3 regions of the Virgibacillus sp. 6R genome follow, and region 3 is predicted to be linked to each of the others. Evidence: riboswitches for the same ligand, from Rfam matches in the RefSeq annotation. Region 3 holds a riboswitch; each other region holds the start of a gene.
The links. A riboswitch is a leader RNA that binds a small molecule or an ion and turns the genes downstream of it on or off. The one in region 3 is predicted to bind S-adenosylmethionine.

Region 1 (4,683 bases), 2.1 Mb from region 3:
GCTTCTCTGGAAACAAAATACAATGGTACGCAGGATGGATCAGCTAATGGATCATCCATATGCCACATGATTTTTGGTAAGTTGTCTACATATTCTTCCGGTGAAATCATGTAGGAAATGTTTTCCACATTCAGTTTATCTGCTGTTTCCTTAGCTACATCGACTTCTGAATAACCATCGCGTTCAAAGCCAACTGAAAATGTCTTAATATCTGGATTAAATTCTTTAGCTATGGATACGATTAACGTTGAATCGATACCCCCAGATAGGAATGACCCAACTGGAACGTCACTACGCATATGCACGTTAACAGAATCATACATGACATCTTGAATTTTTTGAATCCAATCTTGCTTTTCTCGAAGCACAGGATGAAATGTAGCATGCCAATAACGTGTAAATTGAATAGGTTGTCCAGGTTTCTTAATGAAATAATGGCCTGGCTCTACTTTTTTAATGCCGGCAGTCATTGTCATTGGTTCCGGCACGTATTGAAAACTCAAATAATGCTGCAGAGCAGCTTGATCTACTTCTTCTTGTTCCATCATTAAGGTAATACTTTTTTTCTCTGATGCAAATGACGTCCCAAAGGAATTTTCATGATAAAAAAGTGGCTTAATACCAAAAGGATCGCGCGCACCGTATAATTGCTCTGTCTCTTTATCCCAAATAAGAATCGAGAACATACCTCTTAAATATTGAAAGGCATTCTCCTTATGTTTGGAAAAAAGTGCAGCTATAACCTCTGTATCTGAGTCTGTCTGGAATTCGTAGCCTTCTTCAAGCAGTTTTTCACGTAATTCGATATAATTATAAATCTCTCCATTAAAAACGAGCCAGATTTGTTCATTGTTATAGCTTAATGGCTGTGAACCACTTTCAATATCAATAATACTTAATCGGCGAAATCCGAATGAAATATAGGAATCAAAATAATAGCCCTCATCATCTGGCCCCCGATGAGTGATCAAATTATTTTGCTTTTTAAACAATTCAATTTCTTGTTCTGTTCGTTCGACTGGATTATCAAATATCATTCCGATAAAACCACACATTGCTGTCTACCTTCTCTCATTAATAATAGTAACGTGGCGTAAGATTATTTTTCAATATTATCATACCACATTATTCGCTAGTAAAAAACTTCCAAATAAAGCGTGTTTTATAGGGTAATAAGTTCTACATTATATAATTCTTGTCTGTTGATGTACATATGACCGTCTGTGATCACCATTTTTTGCGGAGACCTATATTGCATCAGATGTGAGTAAAGATACCATAACCGTACCATATATTCAATTGTTCTCATCAAAAACGGTAAAAAATTCAATGATGCCTTTTGTTTTTTTCGATCATTTAGTTACTCCCAAATTCTTATGTAAACAACATTATTCCTATTATATGTAAACTTCCCCCATTTAACCAAATTAGCCCCCTATCTTGGCACCGAAAAAAAAGCATGATTTCTCTATCTCCATCAAAAGAAAAATCATGCTCTCGCTCTCATCATTATTGCTGCTCTTTTACTAGTGCTACCAATTCTTCCACTTTATCTGTCTTTTCCCATGGGAATAAAACGTCCGTACGACCAAAATGTCCATATGCAGCTGTATTTCTAAAAATAGGCTTTTGTAAATCAAGCATACGAATAATGCCAGCCGGGCGAAGGTCGAATAGTTTTCGTACAGCTTGGACCAATTCATCCTCGCTTACAACCCCGGTTCCAAATGTATCGATAGCAATCGAAACTGGTTCTGCTACACCAATCGCATACGCAAGTTGAACTTCACATGTTTTTGCTAATTGGGCGGCAACAATATTTTTTGCTACATATCTAGCAGCATAAGCAGCAGAACGATCCACTTTCGTCGCATCCTTACCACTAAATGCACCACCACCATGACGTGCATAACCACCATAAGTGTCAACAATAATTTTTCTTCCGGTTAAGCCTGCATCGCCTTGTGGACCCCCAATCACAAATCGTCCAGTTGGGTTGATAAAATATTTCGTTGCTTCATCTAATAAATGTGCTGGAACAACAGGAATAATAACATGCTCCATTAAATCTTTTTCAATTTGTTCTACCGTTATATCTTGATGATGTTGTGTCGAAATGACGATTGTATCAATTCGAATAGGCTGGTCATCTTCTCCATATTCTACAGTTACTTGTGTCTTTCCGTCCGGTCTTAAGTAATCCAATGTATGGTCTTTACGGACATCTGCCAAACGCTTGGCTAATTTGTGCGCTAGAGAAATTGGCAATGGCATTAATTCTTCTGTTTCGTCACAGGCAAACCCAAACATTAGTCCTTGGTCACCAGCACCAATAGCATCAATTTCTTCCTCGCTCATTTGCCCCTGTCTTGCCTCCCAAGCAGTATCTACCCCCCCTGCTATATCCGGAGACTGCTCGTCAATCGCTGTTAGTACCGCACAGGTTTTGGCGTCGAATCCAAACTTTGCTCGTGTATAACCAATATCCTCAATGGTTTTTCGAACGATTGCAGGAATATCTACATATGTAGTGGTCGATATTTCCCCTGCTACCAATACTAGTCCTGTTGTAACAGTTGTCTCACAGGCAACTCGAGCATAGGGATCAGATTGTAATATTTCATCAAGGATAGCATCGGAAATTTGGTCCGATATTTTATCAGGATGACCTTCTGTTACACTTTCAGAAGTAAATAAACGTCGATTCGTAGCCATATTGCTACTTCCTCCTTTTAAAGTCGGTTACGGAACTCTATATAAACAAGATGCACCTTTCATTTTAGGGAATGTTATGAAGTCCATACTTTACTTGTCCAAAACGACAACAACCACTCCTATGAATGTAAATAGGATTTATGGTTATGAACAGCAGTATTTATTCCATTTCAAAACATCTCAACCGCTAGCATTCTATCCATTTTAACACAAAAAAATCCCTTCCTGCTTATCATGGAGGAAAGGGAATAGCGGACCTTTCGCTCTTATTGTTCAAGGTGACCTACTTACCTTGCATCAGGTTAGCACCTTTTCACATGAAATGTGATGGTTGCTGGGCTTCCTCGGGTCTGTCCCTCCACCGACTCTGAATAAGAGAACCGTTCGAATTTCAGCTTACCGAAAGAACCCCTTTATGTCAACTAATTTCCCCGTATTTCTATATGTTTTTTTCACACACTATAATGAAAAGATAAATATTTTTTTAATTTCATCGATATTTAGTATGGACTATTTAGGTGAATGTGTTATACTAATAAACATATTGAGTATATCACAATCGTTCTTAATCGTTGAACGTGAATAAATTTGAATTAAAAGGCAGGTATTTTTAAAATGAAAACGGTAGAAAAGTCTTATGTAACCGAATTATATTCTCACCCTTATTTATTATCGAATTTATCGGTACCGCAGCTTGTTGAAAAAATCTTGGCTAGAAAAGAAGGTAAGTTATCAGCTACAGGTGCAGTTCAAGCTGAAACAGGGGCTTACACAGGCCGCTCACCAAAAGATAAGTTTATTGTAAAAGACGAAATCAGCGAAAACTATGTTGACTGGGGAACAGTGAACCGTTCCATTGATGAAGCGACTTTCAATAAACTTTACCAAAAAGTCGTTCAATATTTAAAAAACAAATCCGAGATCTTTCAATTTAGAGGATATGCTGGAGCAGATCATGATTACCGTCTTCCGCTTCAAGTGATCAATGAATATGCGTGGCATAATCTATTTGCCAGACAGTTGTTTATCACACCTAAAGAAAAAGAGTTAAAAGAGCATCAGCCAGAGTTTACCGTTTTGTCTGCACCAACATTCAAAGCCAATCCTAAAGTAGACGGTACAAACTCAGAAGCATTTATTCTTGTATCGTTTAAACAACGTATCGTATTAATAGGTGGAACAGAGTATGCCGGCGAAATTAAAAAATCTATTTTTTCCGTGATGAATTATTTGCTCCCTCAACGCAATGTATTATCTATGCATTGTTCCGCTAATGTTGGTAAAGAAGGCGATGTTGCTTTGTTCTTTGGCTTGTCAGGAACAGGTAAAACAACATTATCAGCTGATCCGTACCGCCGTTTAATTGGCGATGACGAGCATGGCTGGGGACCTAATGGCGTGTTTAATATTGAAGGTGGTTGTTATGCTAAATGCATTAACTTATCGCAAGAAAAAGAACCGCAAATTTACGATGCCATTAGATTTGGTGCAGTATTGGAAAATGTCGTGTTAGATAACCAAACAAGAATTCCTGACTATAATGACACTATTTTAACAGAAAACACTCGCGCAGCATATCCGTTAGAAAACATAGATAACATTGCCGTACCAAGTATCGCTGGGCATCCAAGCACCATTATTTTTCTAACCGCTGATGCTTCAGGAACATTGCCTCCTATCAGTAAATTGACGAAAGAACAGGCCATGTATCATTTTCTAAGCGGATATACAAGTAAGCTAGCAGGAACAGAACGAGGTGTAACCGAACCACAAGCAACATTCTCAGCTTGTTTCGGTTCTCCATTCCTTCCATTGGCACCGTCCAAATACGCTGCCATGCTTGGGGAAAAGATTGACGCTTATCAATCAAATGTGTTTCTTGTAAACACCGGTTGGACGGGAGGAGCCTATGGTACTGGGAAGCGCATGAAGCTTTCGTATACTCGCGCTATGATTCATGCTGCATTA
Region 2 (4,683 bases), 300 kb from region 3:
CAACCGTGTCAAATCGCTGGTAGCCATATGTAATCGCTAAATCGCCGAGACCTCCACCACCGACTGCTCCAGCCATTGCCGATGCGCCTACTAAACCAATGGTTGCTATCGTAATTCCTAGTAGCAAAGAACTTAATGCTTCTGGCAGAAGAAAACGTATCATAATCTGCCATGGTGTAGCTCCCATTGCCTGTGCTGCTTCCATAACTCCCGGATCAACTTCAAGCAATGAATTTTCAATTAATCGCGCAATATAAGGACCAGCAAATAGAATCATTGGTACAATTGCTGCCGCTGTCCCGATGGATGTTCCGACAACAAGTCTTGTAAATGGGATGACAGCAACCATCAAAATAATAAATGGAATGGAACGAAAGATATTAATCCCTGCATTCAAGATGGTGAAAACAACTTTGTTTTCCCATAAATGACCTTTTCTCGTTACTACTAATAAAACACCTAATACAAGCCCGATAAGAAATGAAAATAGCAATGACACACCGACCATGACAATTGTTTCCCAAAGCGCCTGTACTATTTGTTGCTGGTCAACTAACATTTGCCAACACTTCCTTTACCGTAATCTTTTGTTGATGAATATACATCATAGCCCGCTTTATTTCTTTCTCATCCCCTGAAAATTGAACAATTAAATTGCCTAAAGGAACACCTTGTAATTCTGTTATATTGCCAAATAAAATATTGACGTCCACTGCATACGTTTTAGCGATTTGCGATAATAAAGGTTTCCCAGCGCTATTTCCGACAAATACAATCCGATAGATATGTCTGCCTGCTGTCTGATTGTTAAGCAATGAATAGACTGAATCAGGTATCGTATCATGCATTACCGAACGGACAAACTTAGCAGTTACTGCTGTTTTCGGTTTAGAAAACACATCAAACACACTTCCTGCTTCCACGATTTTTCCTTTGTCTAAGACAGCAACTTTATCGCAAATCTCTCGAATCGCATTCATTTCATGGGTAATCATCAAAATCGTTACTCCATATTCTTGATTCACTTGCTTCAACAACTGTAAAATAGCTTTTGTTGTTTCTGGATCAAGTGCTGATGTCGCCTCATCGCATAAAAGTACTTTTGGCTTCGTTGCTAAGGCACGCGCAATTCCAACCCGTTGTTTTTGTCCTCCCGACAGTTGCTCTGGATAACTATTTGCTTTATCTTCTAAACCAACAAAAGTGAGTAAATCCATGACACGTTTCTTTACTTCCTCCTTCGCCACTTTTGCTACCAATAGGGGCATCGCGACATTTGTATACACCGTTTTAGAATTTAAAAGATTAAAATGCTGAAAAATCATCCCAATATCTCGCTTAGCTTCGCGCAATTCTTTAGCGGAAAGACTTAATAAGTCGTTTCCATCAACCATCACTTTACCAGAAGTAGGTCGCTCTAATAGATTCACACAACGAATAAGGGAGCTTTTTCCTGCACCACTAAATCCGATAACACCGTAGATTTCTCCTTTTTCCACCTGTAAATCGACGTCATCTAGCGCTTTGACTGGCCGATCTTTTCCTTCATACACTTTTGTTACATGATCAAATGTAATCATCAAGCAATTCCCCCATACTTATTTTTAGAATTGTTTTACTTAAAAATTTGTTCCATGTGAAACAATGCTTTAGAACCTTACTCCACCTAGCTTAGATCGCATCTACTCATACATTTCATTTTATCGCCATAAAAAATACCCCTTTCGAAAGAAGAGGTTTTATTATATGAGTATCCTCTTCTTATCTTTCAAACAACATGTTTGCTGGATTTGGCACAGTACTATATATTAGTCCGCTGCCGAGGCTTCTAAGGGCCAGTCCCTCCACCTCTCTGGATAAGAAGTATTCAATTGTAAAAGTATAGCTTAACCACATGTTAAAGCTTTTTTTAATGGATAAGAATATTAACATGCTACACGCGTTAAGTTCCGTGTCACTCTAATGGTTCAAGGTCATAAATTTATATAACTCTTTTCCTATATTATCGAACAAAGGCTCGGGGCGCCCGTTTAGCAACGTAGCGAATGGAACGAATCAACTAAAGATAAAGGAATCATGCCACTAACAGGGGGTATGCCGACGTGTGGGCGGCAAGCCCGTTTTTAGACGGCCTTCCTCTTAGCGACGATGATGACTTATCGTAGGGCGGCCTAGTCGCTGGGTGATGGAGCCGGACGTGGCTATCCAGTTATTTTTTTATCCCCAAGCATCTAATTTTATACTTTTGTATGAAAAAAACGCTATTTACCATTATATAACTTATTTATCTTAGGTAGTATTTCAGAATCTAAACATTATAAAGCAAAAGTTTTTTCATGATAGATGGTGGCTCGCGCTCTAGGTGAGCCATGCTGGTTTCTTATCTTATAAAAAAAGAAATCCCTCCTTATGTGATTAAGAAGGGATTTCCAATCTATGGATCCTCTTCTTATTTTTCAAGCTTACCTGCTTGTTGGATTTGGCACAGTACTATCAATAGTCCGCTGCCGAGGCTTCTAAGGGCCAATTCCCTCCACCTCTCTGAATAAGAAGTAATATTATATTTACTTTTCAGGATATTGTTTTATATCATACTACGGTTTCCTTTACCTGTCAAATAGTTTTTTAAATAGACATGTGTCAGATTTTTCACGACACTGTTATAACCCTCAATATTTCCACTTTAGATTCTTTCCAGTAGTTACAATTCTTCATATATAGCTGTACGAATTTACAATCAAAACAGCTTTACTTATACACAATCTTCTTTGCTTCACTTATTCAATCGCTTTTAAACCTACCGCCCCCGCAATGATAAAACTTAGAAATAACATACGTTTCCACCCTGCCGACTCTTTAAAAAAGAGGATGCCCATTAAGACAGCACCAGCTGCCCCTAATCCTGTCCAAATGGCATATGCCGTTCCTAGTGGAATTTCCTTCATTGCTAATGACAAAAAATAAAATCCGAATCCAAAAGTGATAACAACAGCAAATAGTCGCCCAATGCTTTTTTTCTGATTATAAAAATTTATGCTCATGACACCAAAAATTTCTCCAAGGCTTGCAATAATAAGATACACCCATGCCAAATTAATCTCCTCCGTCTGAAGGGGTTTTAAACTTTTCTTGTTTCTCGTCTGTCGTTATTTTAATCCCCACTACTCCAATAATAATTAAGCCGATAAAAATTAGTTTTGTAATCGAAAAATCTGCTCCAAAAACAATAAAGTCAATCAATACAATAGCAGCAGCTCCAGAACCTGTAAAAACAGCATAGACAGTGCCAGAAGGTAATTTTTCGCATGCTTTAATCACAAAGTAGAAGCTGAAAATAATCATTATGATCGTACCAATCCATTCCCAAAATGTTTGCGAATATCTTAAACCAATCACCCAAAACACTTCAACAATAGCAGCGAAGAGAACATATAACCATGCCATTTGATAATACTCATCCTCCTTCACGTATATTTTACCACAGGAAGAAAAACATCCTTAATAGGGGCGGATAACTGGTTCAATGTTTGATAAAAAGAAGGTATTATTATCGCCGAATGACTACTATGGGCACAAAATATCGAAATCGACGAAAGGCTGTTTCAAAACGCATTCTAAATAAAAGTTAAGTCTATTACTATAAACTATGATTGTTAGAATAAATAAAGCTATAACTTTCAACGTAATTAAGAGTTGGAATATGTTAAGTTTTCAAAAGAGTACCGGTAAACGACGCAGTAATGTACTATTTTAGTATAGAGCCTACTTTTTGAACAATCTCTATAAAAACTCGAATTTAAGAGGGTTTTGCACTTTTTTGTAGAAGAATACTATATATAAAGCAAAAAGGAGGGGGTGTCGTCATGGCTAATAGAAACAGAACGAACGTGCTGGTGAAGTATAAGAAAAAAATGGAAAGAGACCAGGCAGCAGTGATGCTCCAAACCATTGCGACAAAATTAAAAGAAGAAGGTTCTTTTACGCTTCACCAAGGTGAACAGTACAAATCGTACAGCCAGCAGAATCTGTCACAGTGGAAATCGAACTCGAAGAAAGAAATGGAAAATATGAATTTGAATTTGAACTGGAATGGCATGAAGGAGCAGAAAAAGCCCCATTAAAAATAGAATAATGTTCGTAGTCGTTATGCAATCAAAATAACTTTATCCGCGGATGAAACGCTGATTAAGCCTAAACTTTTTGCATCCGCGGATATTTGCTGTTATCTTTCAAGCTTTTTGTTTCCCTTGTTGAAATAAGGTGCTTTAGCTGTTTTTGCACCTGTCGTTTATGAAATGAGTTGCGACTTTTCTCTTCTACTTATCATTTGGTTGACACACAAAAGATTCGACAAACCATATGGATAATGGTTGACTTCGCTTATTGAATGACTTCTTTCCCACCCATATAAGGATGTAATGCAGTTGGAATAACAATCGTTCCATCCTCTTGCTGATAATTTTCTAAAATAGCGGCAACTGTACGGCCAACGGCTAAACCAGATCCATTTAACGTATGGACAAATTCCGGTTTTGCTTTTGGTTCTCTACGGAAACGAATATTGGCACGTCTTGCCTGGAAGTCTTCAAAATTAGAGCAAGAAGAAATCTCACGATACGTATGCTGACTCGGAATCCAGACTTCAATATCATATTTCTTGGCTGCTGTGAAACCTAAATCCCC
Region 3 (4,683 bases):
TTAAGCCGTATAATACATAAATAAATAACGATTTTACAAACTGATTCCCGTATTTCCTTTTATTAGATACGTTAGAAGCAAAAACAGTCGGTGTTCGACGTCCGTCCATTGTTAGCTTGACCTCAAGTATTTTGCGCATCATTGGGTAATCCATTCGAAGCATACGAAAAAGCGGCTGAAGCAAATCAAGTATTTTTAACGAAAAATTAATCATTGGCATCACCATTTGTCACAATGCGAACAAATTCTTCTGCTGTATGTTTGTGCTCATCAAAACCAGTTAATTGGTTGAAAATTCCTTCCAAGGAACCTTGCTTATTTTGTTCTTGTAACTCTTCAAATGTCCCATCAGCGGCAATTTTACCGTCTACAAGTAACACAATACGATTGCTGATTTTTTCGACAACATCCATAATATGCGAAGAATAAAAAATCGTTTTTCCATGTGCGACAAGCTGCTCTAAGATATCTTTTATAATCATTACGCTATTGGCATCTAGTCCACTTAATGGTTCATCAAGAAAAATTAAATCCGGATTATGTAAGAGACTGGAAATAATTAACACTTTTTGCCGCATCCCTTTTGAAAATGAAGAAATACGTGTATGTAGAACATCTTCCATGCCAAATTGTTGCATCAGACTTTCTGCCTTGTTTGCTGCTTCGTTTTGCTCCATGCCGTAAAGCTCTCCAATAAATGTTAAATATTCATTTGCTGTCAGATTATCATAAATCTCTGCATTTTCTGGAACATAACCAATTTTACGCTTATAGGAATAATCACTTGTTGCAATATCTTCGCCAAAGATTTCTACCATACCACTATATTCTCCCACTAATCCGAGCATAATTTTAAGGGTGGTACTTTTTCCGGCACCATTAGGCCCAATATATCCAATGATTTGTCCTGGATATACATCGAGATTAATTTCATTTAATACATTTTTGCTTCCATAACTCATGGATAAATTTTTTAACGACAAGACTTTTTCCGTAGACAAAAACCCTCACCTGCTCCCTAATAAAATTTTAATTCTCATTCATACAGCCCCAAAGAGCCAAGGATAAATGAAAAAGGGCTTTTCTTTTATGGTGCTTGTGAAGAACAAACCAAATCAATTGCCAACGCGCACTTCATAGGGTCATTATACGATAGTTAAATTTATTTATCATCTAATAATAATTTTATAATGTGGGAAAAAATCTAAAATATGAAGCCCATTTGCGGGTAGCGTCGGGGGGATCATAGAAGTGTACGATTATTTGTATAGGTATGTTCGTCAGCTGATGGGAATAAGTTTAAGCTGGAAAACCCCTATTTAACGACGATGGACAATCCTCAACAGCGTTCTATACTGTATGTGTAAAATCGATTTGTGTTATATTTACACAAAATTATAAATAAAAGATTGACAATAATACACTTTCGGTGTAAAGTATTAAACAAATTTAATATCACATGATTTCTTATCCAGAGAGGTGGAGGGACTGGCCCAGTGAAACCTCGGCAACAGACTTTGTTAAAGTACTGTGCCAATTCCAGCAAGCATTATGCCTGAAAGATAAGAAGAGCGTTAACTTAAATAATCTACCTCTTCTTATTTGTCAATAGGAAGAGGTTTTTTAATATTTAAAATTGGCGGCTCTTCCATACGTTACATGGACAATTGCTTTACAAGTTCCCAAAAGGTGTTTTGGATGCTTGTACTTTAACAATAAAGAGAAGGGAAGATGAGAAAATGAGTAAATTGGATGAAGTACAATGGGAGTACGTAAGAAAAAGCTTAGATGCAATTGATTTCGGATCTGTAGTCATTACTGTACACGATGGAAGGGTTACGCAAATTGACACAACGGAGAAAAAGCGGTTTGCGAATATAAATAACAATCGTTCATTGCAAAATTCTAAATAAAGCACATGCCGATTAGACAACTAAAGGCATCTTTTACCTTTTCGATTATTTAATAAGGTGAAAGATGCCTTTTACTATGTTAGAAAAACTATTTTTATCCCGCATGAACTGCTAGTAAGACTTATCTGGTTATGAGCAGATATTTAATTGCAAAGGAGGAGGTGACACCAACATGAGCTTATTACAACAGTTACAAGATCAAATTTTAATTGCAGATGGTGCCATGGGAACGATGTTATATTCGTATGGTATCGATCAAAGTTTTGAACAATTAAACATAACCCATCCAGATCAAGTTCAACAGGTACATGAAGCATATATTCATGCTGGAGCAACTGTCATTCAAACAAACACATATGGAGCAAACTATATTAAATTGGCACGATACGGCTTAGAAGAACAAGTTAAAAAGATTAACCAAAAAGCCGTACAAATTGCAAAGCAAGCCCGGCAAAAAGGAGTATATGTTTTAGGAAGTATTGGCGGTATTCATGGCGTTCAAGCATTAAATGAAACAAAAGAAGAAATTAAACGAAGCTTTCGAGAACAATTATATTGTTTACTTTTAGAAGGAATAGATGGGCTTATTTTAGAAACCTATTATAATCTGGATGAGTTAACAATGGTGTTAGAAATTGCTCGGGAGGAAACGGAAATCCCTATTATCGCAAATGTGTCGATGCATGTTCCGGGAGTTTTGGAAAATGGTACACCGTTAGCTGAAGCGTTACAGCAACTGGAATCTTTGGGTGCCGATCTTGTTGGTGTTAATTGCCGTTTTGGCCCATCACAAATAATTACATCCTTACAATCAGTTCCTTTACCAAAAAAGGCCTTTTTAGCTTCATATCCAAATGCAAGCTTGCCTGCATATCGGGATGGTGTACTTTATTACAAAAATGAACCGGCTTATTTTAAACAGTGTGCCGGACAATTGCGAGAACAAGGGGTGCGCTTATTAGGAGGGTGTTGCGGAACAACTCCTGATCATATTAAAGCATTAGCTGAAGGATTAAAAGATACGGACCCGATTACAGAAAAAGTGGTAGAAATTCCGCAGCGAGAGAGAGTAATTTTAAAAAGGAAACGAAAAGAAAAATCGCTGGCAGAATTAGCAAAAGAACGACATACCATTATCGTTGAATTAGATGCTCCGAAACATTTAGATATGACAGAATATTATCAAGGAATACGAGCGTTAAAGAAAGCTGGAATCGACGCAGTGACACTTGCCGATAATTCGCTTGCTACACCGCGAATATGTAATGTAGCTGTTGCAACGATTATTAAAGAACAGGGGATCAGACCGTTAGTCCATCTATCTTGCAGAGATCGTAATTTAATTGGCTTACAGTCGCATTTAATGGGATTAGACATTTTAGGAATTCATGAAATTTTAGCTATAACAGGTGATCCAACTAAAATTGGCAGTTTTCCAGGAGCAACTTCTGTTTTTGATGTTAATTCATTTAAGTTAATTGAATTAATTAAAAGAGGAAATAAAGGTATGTCATTTTCCGGGGATTCCCTAAGAGAACATACCTCATTTACAGTGGGAGCGGCTTTTAATCCCAACGTGAATCATGTAGAAAAGTCGGTTGCTAGATTGGAGAGAAAGATAGCAAGCGGTGCTGACTATATCATGACACAGCCTGTTTATAGCAAAGAGAAAATAATTGCTTTGAAACAAGCAACTTCACATATAGAGACACCGATTTTTATTGGAATTATGCCATTAACCTCTACAAAGAATGCTGAATTTTTACATCATGAAGTACCGGGGATAAAGCTTACGGATGAAGTTCGCTCTCGTATGAAAGCAGCTGAGGGAAATCGAGAGCAATCAACAAAAGAAAGCATTGCTATTTCGAAAGAGTTACTTGATACAGCTTTTGAACATTTTCACGGGATATATCTTATTACTCCGTTTATGCGCTATGATATGATCGTCGAATTAGTTAACTATATTCATCAAAAAACAAATGCCATGCGAGCGCAAGCAAGCTTATCCTCACATTAATTTAGGGTGTAGGGTTTGAGGATAAGTATACATCAAAATCTAAAGGATAGTCGTTTAGAACATAATTAATTAACCTATCCTAGAACCGGGGAACCCGAGAGAGAATGTCAATAATTAATAATATGTATCTCATGATTTTCGATCACATATAAAAATGGAGGAGTATATATGTCAAAAATAAAGAGTTCGAATATTGGTTATCCGAGAATTGGAGAAAATCGCGAGTGGAAAAGAGCATTAGAAAATTTTTGGAGTGGGGTTATTTCTGAGACGGAGTTAATTGAAAAAACAACAGAAATCCGGTTACGCAATTTAAAAAAACAACAGGAAAAAGGAATCGATTTAATTCCGGTAAATGATTTTTCCTTATATGACCATGTCTTAGATACGGCCATTACGTTTGGAATCGTACCGAAACGTTTTAACTATATTGGTGGAAAAGTAGATAGGCACACGTACTTCGCTATTGCACGCGGAACAGATGGGGCAGTCGCTTCAGAAATGACGAAATGGTTTAACACAAACTATCATTATATCGTTCCGGAATTAAATGGCGTTAAGCCTTCATTAGTAGAGAACCGTGCTTTAACCTTTTATCAAGAAGCTAAAGAAAAACTCGGTATTGATGGAAAGCCTGTCCTTTTAGGCCCAGTTACATTTGTAAAACTGGCAAAGGGTTATGACCAGCAGGAGTTTTCAACAATTGTAAAGAAATTTATACCACAATATGTACAGATCTTACAGGAACTT

Region 1: linked by a shared signal. The riboswitch ahead of metK (methionine adenosyltransferase) and the one ahead of BKP57_RS12220 (YezD family protein) in region 3 are both predicted to bind S-adenosylmethionine.
Region 2: linked by a shared signal. The riboswitch ahead of BKP57_RS10765 (methionine ABC transporter ATP-binding protein) and the one ahead of BKP57_RS12220 (YezD family protein) in region 3 are both predicted to bind S-adenosylmethionine.

What each region holds. Positions count from the first base shown of each region.
Region 1 is NZ_CP017762.1:628,952-633,634, forward strand. It holds gene asnB (asparagine synthase (glutamine-hydrolyzing)) at 1-1,055, opposite strand, end outside; gene metK (methionine adenosyltransferase) at 1,510-2,715, opposite strand; SAM riboswitch class I at 2,979-3,093, opposite strand; gene pckA (phosphoenolpyruvate carboxykinase (ATP)) at 3,331-4,683, shown strand, end outside.
Region 2 is NZ_CP017762.1:2,393,173-2,397,855, reverse strand. It holds gene BKP57_RS10770 (methionine ABC transporter permease) at 1-559, opposite strand, end outside; gene BKP57_RS10765 (methionine ABC transporter ATP-binding protein) at 549-1,580, opposite strand; SAM riboswitch class I at 1,759-1,863, opposite strand; SAM riboswitch class I at 2,447-2,552, opposite strand; gene BKP57_RS10760 (DMT family transporter) at 2,778-3,092, opposite strand; gene BKP57_RS10755 (DMT family transporter) at 3,094-3,444, opposite strand; partial or broken gene BKP57_RS23430 (amphi-Trp domain-containing protein) at 3,864-3,995, shown strand; gene BKP57_RS23425 (hypothetical protein) at 4,034-4,132, shown strand; gene serS (serine--tRNA ligase) at 4,381-4,683, opposite strand, start outside.
Region 3 is NZ_CP017762.1:2,692,246-2,696,928, forward strand. It holds gene BKP57_RS12210 (hypothetical protein) at 1-220, opposite strand, end outside; gene BKP57_RS12215 (ABC transporter ATP-binding protein) at 207-962, opposite strand; SAM riboswitch class I at 1,465-1,569, shown strand; gene BKP57_RS12220 (YezD family protein) at 1,740-1,913, shown strand; gene BKP57_RS12225 (bifunctional homocysteine S-methyltransferase/methylenetetrahydrofolate reductase) at 2,086-3,933, shown strand; gene metE (5-methyltetrahydropteroyltriglutamate--homocysteine S-methyltransferase) at 4,102-4,683, shown strand, end outside.